2 regions of the Exiguobacterium sp. s7 genome follow, and region 1 is predicted to be linked to the other one. Evidence: a T-box and tRNA genes for the amino acid it is inferred to sense, from the RefSeq annotation. Region 1 holds a T-box; the other holds one or more tRNA genes.
The links. A T-box is a leader RNA that pairs with one kind of tRNA and senses whether it is charged. The one in region 1 lies ahead of argS (arginine--tRNA ligase), so its partner is inferred to be a tRNA-Arg.
Positions count from the first base shown of each region.

Region 2: it encodes a tRNA-Arg, which carries the amino acid that the T-box ahead of argS (arginine--tRNA ligase) is inferred to sense. The anticodon was not compared.

Region 1 is NZ_JACSLO010000003.1:215,816-220,049, reverse strand. It holds gene KNP79_RS06180 (metallophosphoesterase family protein) at 1-472, shown strand, start outside; gene argS (arginine--tRNA ligase) at 510-2,192, opposite strand; T-box leader at 2,245-2,457, opposite strand; gene KNP79_RS06170 (GGDEF domain-containing protein) at 2,610-4,234, shown strand, end outside.
Region 2 is NZ_JACSLO010000013.1:27,394-31,627, reverse strand. It holds gene KNP79_RS13190 (DUF2179 domain-containing protein) at 63-578, shown strand; gene KNP79_RS13185 (hypothetical protein) at 641-1,081, shown strand; gene KNP79_RS13180 (MerR family transcriptional regulator) at 1,139-1,834, shown strand; gene clpP (ATP-dependent Clp endopeptidase proteolytic subunit ClpP) at 1,876-2,451, opposite strand; tRNA gene KNP79_RS13170 (tRNA-Arg) at 2,603-2,675, opposite strand; gene KNP79_RS13165 (RNA polymerase factor sigma-54) at 2,799-3,944, shown strand; gene KNP79_RS13160 (glutaredoxin family protein) at 3,946-4,203, shown strand.

The DNA.
Region 1 (4,234 bases):
ATATGAATGCCACATTGGCAAAAAGCGACGGAACGAACGGTTCCACGAAGTGTCCGACGTCGTGACGTACGATCCGGATTACGAGGCGCTGCTCACGTTCCCGAGCCTGCGTGGCAATCAAGAAGAACGGATTGACGAGGTGCTCGTCGTGTCGCATCCAGTTAAGACGCGGATTTCATTATTACCGGAACAGACGACGCTCGATGAGGCGTTGTTCTTGCATGGCCATCAAGTGAACTGGAGTCCGGACTGGGAACCGATCGTCGAGAAAGGCAAGTATCCGCTCGTCTTTATCGGCCACAGCCATATCCCGGGGATTTACCGGAAAGGCCGTTCGATTCCCTGGGAAATCGGGAAACCGTTCACATTGAAGAAAAAACGGTACGTCATCAACGTCGGCGCCGTCATCTTCGACCGGGAATGGTGTTTGTACGATACAAAAACCCGGACAGTCACACGAATGAAGGCATAGGAAAAGGGACCCCCTCAAAAGGGTCCCTTGTTTGTGCTTACATTTCTTCTGGAGCTTGAACACCGATCAAACGGAGTCCTTCTGTCAATACGATCGTCACCGCTTTGACGAGGGCGAGACGCGACTGTTTACCAGCATCTTCTTCGAGTACACGGACATGGCCGTAATACTTGTTGAACGATTGCGCCAAGTCGAGGACGTAACGGCTGATGATAGACGGTTCACGGCGCTCATGGGCACGTGTGATCACGTGTGGGAACGCGTTGAGCATCGTCACGACGCCCCACGTGTGGTCGTCATCCGCACCCGTGAATGTCGAGCCGTCGTAGTTGCCTTTACGGAGGAGCGAGTTCGCACGCGCGTTCGTGTACTGCACGTACGGGCCTGTCTCGCCTTCAAACTTGAGCATGCTGTCGAGGTCGAACTCGATGTTGTTGATGCGCTCGTTCTTCAAGTCGTGGAAGATGACCGCGCCGACACCGACCATACGTGCCACATCGTCCGCGTTCGCAAGTTCTGGGTTCTTCTGGGCGATGTTGCCTTGAGCTTTCTCGATTGCTTCTTTCAGCACTTCTTCGAGCAGGACGATGCGACCTTTACGTGTCGACATCTTTTTCCCTTCTTGCAAAATCAAACCGAACGGCACGTGGTGCATGCCATCGACGAAGTCGTAGCCGAGTTTACGGAGGACCGAGAACAACTGCTTGAAGTGAAGCGCCTGTTCGCCGCCGACGACGTAGTTCGCTTGGACGAAGTTATACGTCTCATGACGATAAACGGCCGCTGCCAAGTCACGTGTCGCATAAAGCGTCGCGCCATCTTTCTTTTTAATCAAGCATGGCGGCAAGTTCTCGTCTTCGAGTGAGACGACCATCGCCCCTTCACTTTCGACGAGAAGGTTCTTCTTTTCGAGCATGGCGACGATGCGGTCCATCTTGTCGTTGTAGAACGCCTCCCCGTGGAAGCTGTCGAACTCGACGCCGAGCAAGTCGTATACTTTTTGGAACTCTTTGAGCGACTCGTCACGGAACCACGTCCATAGCTCTGTCGCTTCTTCGTTGCCATCTTCAAGTTTCTTGAACCAAGCACGGCCTTCGTCCTCAAGTTCCGGTTGCGTCTTCGCCTCTTCATGGAAGTGAACGTAAAGCTTCAACAATTCGGCAATCGGATGCTCACGTACCGCTTCCTCGTTGCCCCATTTTTTATAGGCGACCATCAGTTTTCCAAACTGTGTCCCCCAGTCCCCAAGGTGGTTGACCCCAACGACGTCGTAGCCGTTTTTACGGGCGATCTGGTTAATGGCGTTCCCGATTACCGTTGAACGGAGGTGTCCCATCGAGAACGGTTTGGCGATGTTCGGTGACGAGAAGTCGGTCACGATTGTCTCGTTGCGGGTTGCGTGCGTCGCATAGTCCGCTTTTTCGTCGAGCACCATGTTGATGATTTCTTGTGACACGACGTCACGGCTCAAGAAGACGTTCACGTATGGTCCAGCCGCCTCGACTTTTGTGAACAATTCATCGTTCAAATCGTTCGCGATATCAGTCGCGATCATGACCGGCGCTTTCCGGTAGGCTTTCGCGAGTTGGAAGCAAGGGAAAGCAAGGTCCCCGTGTGCCTCATGTTTTGGTTTTTCAATTAGAGCTTCAATTTGGTCAAGCGTCAACTCGTCCCCGATGACACGGGACAAGGCTTCCGCATATTTGCGTTCATAACTCATTACAATTCCTCCTTATAAAATTTTCATAAAAAAAACGCCCTTTGCACAGATGCAAAGAGACGGGATGGCCCGCGGTACCACTCTTCTTGCCTGCTTGACGCAGACCGCTTTATCGGTGATAACGGGGGTCCCCCGGCTACGCCTACTAAGGTTCGGGCAGCATCTCAAAAGTGCGTTTCGCGATGTTTGTCAGCCTAGGCTCTCACCAATCCCTAGGTCGCTTTGTTGACGGAACGATCGTTACTCTCTTTTTCATCGACTTTCGTCTATGTGGTTGAAAAGCAATTTCATTATAGAGGATATTTCATATAGACTCAATGCTAGAATTCCGCCATTATGATGAATAGGCAGGACTCGGGCATGATTGTGCCGAATCTCCTACCATACATATCGAATTTTCCCACATAGGAGGGAACCATGAACCATTTTCGCAAGATGTCCGTCCTTGGTTGGAGCATATGGAGTGTTTTACTCATATCGACAATCACCTTGTTCGCCACAGGCGTATTGAACATACCCGCCATCGAGCCGTTGCCGTTCATCTTGATCGCGCTCCTTGTCATCATTTTTCAAATGGACTCCATCGAACGGAAAGGCGTCTACTTCACGTTTTCGGAAAGTATCGTCCTCATCATTTTCTTGTTTTTTGATTTCGAGACGGCGCTTTTCGTCAATCAGATTGGTCTCCTCGTCTTCCAGTTCGTCAACTTGAAACCGCGCGTCGCGCTTCGACGCTTCCGCTTCACGTATCCTTGGAACGCCATCACGTCTTTCTTGGAGATTGCCATCCCAGCCGGTGTTTACTTGGCGCTTGGTGGTGTGACCGGTCTCGGCTTCTATTCTCAAGACTCGTTCCTGCCGCTCGCCGGTTTGATTCTGGCCATCATCTTGAACACGGTCGTGCAAAAGTATCAAGTCGGTTGGTGGTTCCGCGTCGACATCCCGGTCCGCGATTTTCTGAGCATCGCGTTTTATACGTATATCGTCAGTCTCGTCTTCATTTTGGCGGCCTCGTTGTTCCGGGAGACGAATTTACTAGTCGTCAGTAGCATCGCTGCCGCGTTGACGTTCTTCATCAAGCGGCTCATCATCCAAAAAGGCCGGCAAGACGCCTTTAAATCGTTGATTGAACAGTATGATGAGGCAAAAGAAGCCGTGTCGTTATCGCAGAGCGAGGCGCAAGCCATCGAAGTGTTTCTCAGTCAATGTGAGCGGCTCAATCACTATGACGAAGGGTTCGTCGAGTTTAAACTGTTCGACCGTACCCTGTACTTTGATTTGAAGACGCGTCAGCCGATTGACCGTCACATCGTGTTCGATTTGCTCGATCACGCTTATCCGAACGAAGCCTCGGTCGAATATGAGATGCGCTTCGAATGGGACGCACCACTGTCGAACGAATTTGACGACGACTATCATAGTTTCATCTCGGTTCGGTCCGAGGAGATCGAAGGGATTCGCACGTGGCTCGTCATGACGGGTGAACACGTCTATGGGTATCCCCCGACCATCCAACGTGAAATCGTCAAACTTCTCAAGTCGTTCAACCGGACGATCAGCCGTTGCCATGAGCGCGACCGTCTTTACACGGAAAGTCGGACCGACAGCTTGACGCTGCTCGCGAATGCACGCGCGTTTTACGAATACGGGATTCAACAAATCTCGGACGGTTCGATGTATCCGATTTCGGTCGCGATGCTCGACATCGACTTTTTCAAAAAAATCAACGATGTGCACGGACATCAAGTCGGGGACAGTGTGCTCCAAGAGTTTGGACGGCGGATTCGCCAGGCACTCCGCACCGAAGATTTTGCCGCCCGTTACGGCGGTGAAGAGTTCATCTTGCTATTGAATCGTTGCGATGTCGAACAGGCAATCGAGATCGCCGAACGGATCCGGCAACAAATCGAGAACAAACCGTTCCACGTCGACGGAATCGATATCCCCGTCACCGCTTCGATCGGTGTCGACACGATTCAGGCGTTCGGTGACAAACGCCTCGACGATACGATCCGTAACGCTGACCGGGCCCTCTACGTCGG
Region 2 (4,234 bases), on a different contig from region 1:
GTTGCATCCGGCCTTAAAATTTGGAATAGTGGTTATATTGAATTCGAATGGAGGTCGATCCTATGGGGCAAATCTTGCTCATCCTAGTATTACAACTCGTCTACGTACCGGTGCTGACGCTTCGGACAATCATGCTCGTCAAAGGAAAAACGATGATTGCGGGGCTGTTCGGGACGCTTGAGACGCTAATCTATATCTTCGCGCTCGGGATCGTGTTCCAAGATTTGACGACGCTCGGCATGATCGTCTATGCGGTCGGATTCGGGCTCGGGATTCTCGTCGGCGGTTACGTCGAGCGTAAGCTTGCTATCGGCTACAACATGATCCAAGTCCACACGCAAGAGTTCCCGGCCGAGCTCATCCAAAAGATGCGCGACAGCGGTTATGGTGTGACGCACTACCAAGGTCAGGGGCGTGACGGCATCCGATATCGTCTCGACGTCTTGGCGGCACGGACACGGATGAAAGATTTGCGGCAAATGGTCGAGGAGTATGAGCCGAAGGCGTTCCTCGTCGCATTCGATCCGATTGACTTTAAAGGCGGCTATATGATGAAAGGGCTCCGACGCCCGAAATGAACGGGACGACTCACGGAAGTGGGTCGTTTTTTCGTGGAACGGGGAATACAAGAACAAAGGAGATGAGCGAGTTGAGACGAAAAGGGTTATGGATCGTCGTGGTTGGGTTGATTCTCGTCGGCGGCGCGTTGTTGGCCACCTCGTTTTGGAAGTCGGAGTCCTCGATCAAACCGCCGCTCCCGACAGTCCGGATCGGGTCGGTGACGGCCGAGGTGAAGCAGTCGACGTTCTGCTGGTCCAATGGGGGCGAGGCGGTATGTGAAGACCACGGGTTGCCGGAAGCGGACGACTTGCAGCTCGTGCCCGTCGAACCGGGTGCCGAGATTGATGTCGAGTTCCATGCCGAGCCGTCGAACGCCTCATTCCATCAAATCATCGATGGGGAGCTCGTACGGTCTGAACCCGTCGTGCCCGACGAACCGGGCGTCTATTTGTTTGAGACGGGCGGGGAATGGCCGCAAGGCGATAGCCGCTATGTGTTCGGGGTCGAGGTCGAGGAATAAAAGAGTTGACCTGTCCGCTACGGGCGGCTTTATGATCAACGAGAAGGGGGGACGCCAATGATTCAAATCGGAAAAGTGGTCCATCTAACGGGGTTGTCCACTAAAGCAATCAAATGGTATGAAGCGAAAGGACTCGTACGACCGACTCGTTTAGATAATCAGTATCGGTTATACGGGATGGAAGAAATAAGACGCCTGAACGAAATCAAGTTACTACGCCAAATGGGTATCTCGCTCGAACAAATTCAAACGGCAGAAAGTGTGAGCGAGTTACTCGACAGCAGACTTGATGAGGTCCAACGCGAAATCGAGGCGTTGCGACAAGTCGAGCAACAAATCAAATGGATGCAAACAGGGGGAGATTCAATGAAAGTACGTTATGAGATGTGGGACCGACCGAAAATCGTGAACGGCTATGTATCCGAACTCACCACAATCCCATTCGTTTGGGAAAAATTGCAACCAGAGCTGACGACAGACGAATCATATGGCGTCTGTTTAGCGAAAGAAGAAGCTTATCTAGCAGGGATGACTGATCCTGTCATAGGAGAAGAGGGAAGACAGGTTGAACTGTCGGCAGGACGTTATCTTGTCGCCACGGTCGAAGGCGGAATCCCGGCCATCCCCACGACGTATAATCAACTTCTAGCGTTGCCGGATGTAACGTTGCGGGATGCACTCGATTTTGAGCGCTACATTCATGGGCAAGACGGAGCTGACGACTTGATTGAAATTTGGTTACCTGTCCAATAAAAAGAAGCGCCTTTCCCGGAGTTGGGAAAGGCGCTTTTGGATTAACGCGTCATGACCTTGTCGATGAGACCGTAGTCTTTCGCTTGTTCAGCTGACATGAAGTAGTCGCGCTCTGTGTCGCGCTCGATGACTTCAAGCGGCTGGCCTGTGTTGTCGGCCATGATTTGGTTCAATTTCTCGCGCATCTTGATGATGCGTTCAGCATGGATCTTGATGTCCGATGCTTGACCTTGCGTACCGCCGAGCGGTTGGTGAATCATGATCTCCGCGTTTGGAAGCGCGAAGCGTTTGCCTTTTTCACCGGCTTGGAGCAAGAAGGCACCCATCGATGCGGCCATTCCGATACAAATCGTCGACACGTTCGGTTTGATGAAGTTCATCGTGTCATAAATCGCCATTCCGGAAGTGATCGAACCACCCGGGCTGTTGATGTAAAGTGAGATGTCCTTATCTGGGTCCTCGGCTGCAAGGAAGAGGAGCTGGGCAACGATCGAGTTGGCGACGTTGTCGTCGATCGCACTTCCGAGCAAGATGATGCGGTCCTTGAGCAAGCGTGAGTAAATATCGTACGCGCGTTCCCCGCGACCTGTTTGTTCGATAACTGTTGGAATTAACATTGAATCTGCCTCCTTTATGTAGGTTGTAAACATATCATACCGCTATAGTCAATGTTGGTCAAACGATAGTCATCGTTTTTGACCTATTCCACGGTTTGACGATTCTAAAACGACAAAAGAGGCCAGGCATCTGCCTGACCTCTTTCTTTGATACACCCGGAGAGATTCGAACTCCCGACACCTGGCACCGGAAACCAGTGCTCTATCCCCTGAGCTACGGGTGCATGTTCTCTGACACGATTTATTATACATTTGTTTTTTTAAAAAAGCAATCCTGTTCGTCTCACTTTTTTTTGAGCGCGTTTTCCCGCCTTTCGCTACAATAGGAAACGAGAGGGGTGTGACCGATGCAACGCCAAGAACAACAGCAACTTCAAAAGCAACAGCTGACCCAGGACATGGTCAGGCGTCTGCCGGTTCTCGAAGCAGACCGGACCGCGATCGCTTTTCAGCTCGGCCGCTTGTCAAAGCGGAACCCGAACATCGCCATCGGCAGCGGTGCGGTCGAATGGGTGGAGGACACGGCGAGCGGGTTCGAGTCGCGTCTGTTCGAACAAATCGAGGAAGGAAGTGGGAACGAGGTCCAACGTATGCTTCAAAAGCGACTCGTCCTCGCGCTAGACCACCGCGGCCTCTTACCTGATAGTGACTTCGTGCTCGCCCATCGGTTCGAGGTCGATGTGGCGGACATTGAGGCGGCACGCCAGGCGCTCTTGTTTTTAGAACCGACGGGGATCGGGGCGAAGAATGAGCGGGACTGTCAGTACCGGCATGCGATTGAACATGACGACCCGCTCGTCTTGGACGTGTTCGAGGCGCTCGACGCGAACGTTGATGACATCCCGGGACGACTCGACATCTCGGTGGCCGAGTTCGACCGGGTGACCCGTATCGTGGCGACGTTACCGAAAACACCAATATTATATGAAGGAACCGAGCATATCGTACCGGAACTCGAAGTCGTCCGGCGTGACGGTGAGCTTGTGACAACATGGTTCAGCCCAACGCTCGATGTGGCTCGAATCGGGGACGACCGCGAGGCGAAGTGGTGGCACGAGACGCTCGAGATGCGGAACGCGACGCTTCATTCAGTATGGACGGTCATCGCGGAACGTCAGGCGGACTGGCTCGACGGCAACCTCGTCTTGCATCCGTTGACGCGGAAAGAAGTCGCCGAACGGATCGGCAAGCACGAGTCGACCGTCGGACGGGCCATCCAAGGAAAGTATGTGGCGACCGAGGGCGGTGTCATGGCGTGGCGCCACTTTTTCGTCAGGTCCACGGATCATGGGCAATCGCCGTTCATGGTGAAAAAGGCGCTCGCCGAACTGATTCAACAAGAGACGTCACCTTTGAGTGACGCCGCACTCATGCGAGAGTTGGCCCGGATCGGCTATACGGTGACACGACGGACCGTGGCGAACTATCGGGAAGCGCTCGGTTTTGGAAACTCGCGGGAGCGGGAACGACAACTATGGAAAGGAGGGGACTGACATGGTGCTGACATTATACCGGCGTGCCAACTGTTCGCTCTGCGAGGAGGCACTCGTCATGCTCGAATGGCTCATGGAAGACTATCCGTTCGAACTCGAGCAGGTCGACATCACGGGCAACGAAGAACTCGAGGCGAAGTACTTGTTCGAGATCCCCGTCGTCTTACACGAGGGGCGCGTCATTAGTCAAGGGCGATACGATGACAGTAAAGTTGAAGATTTTGTTAAGTATACGCTTACATCGAAAAAAAACGTTTGAAGGGGTTGCAAGACGGAAAGGTCATTGATAA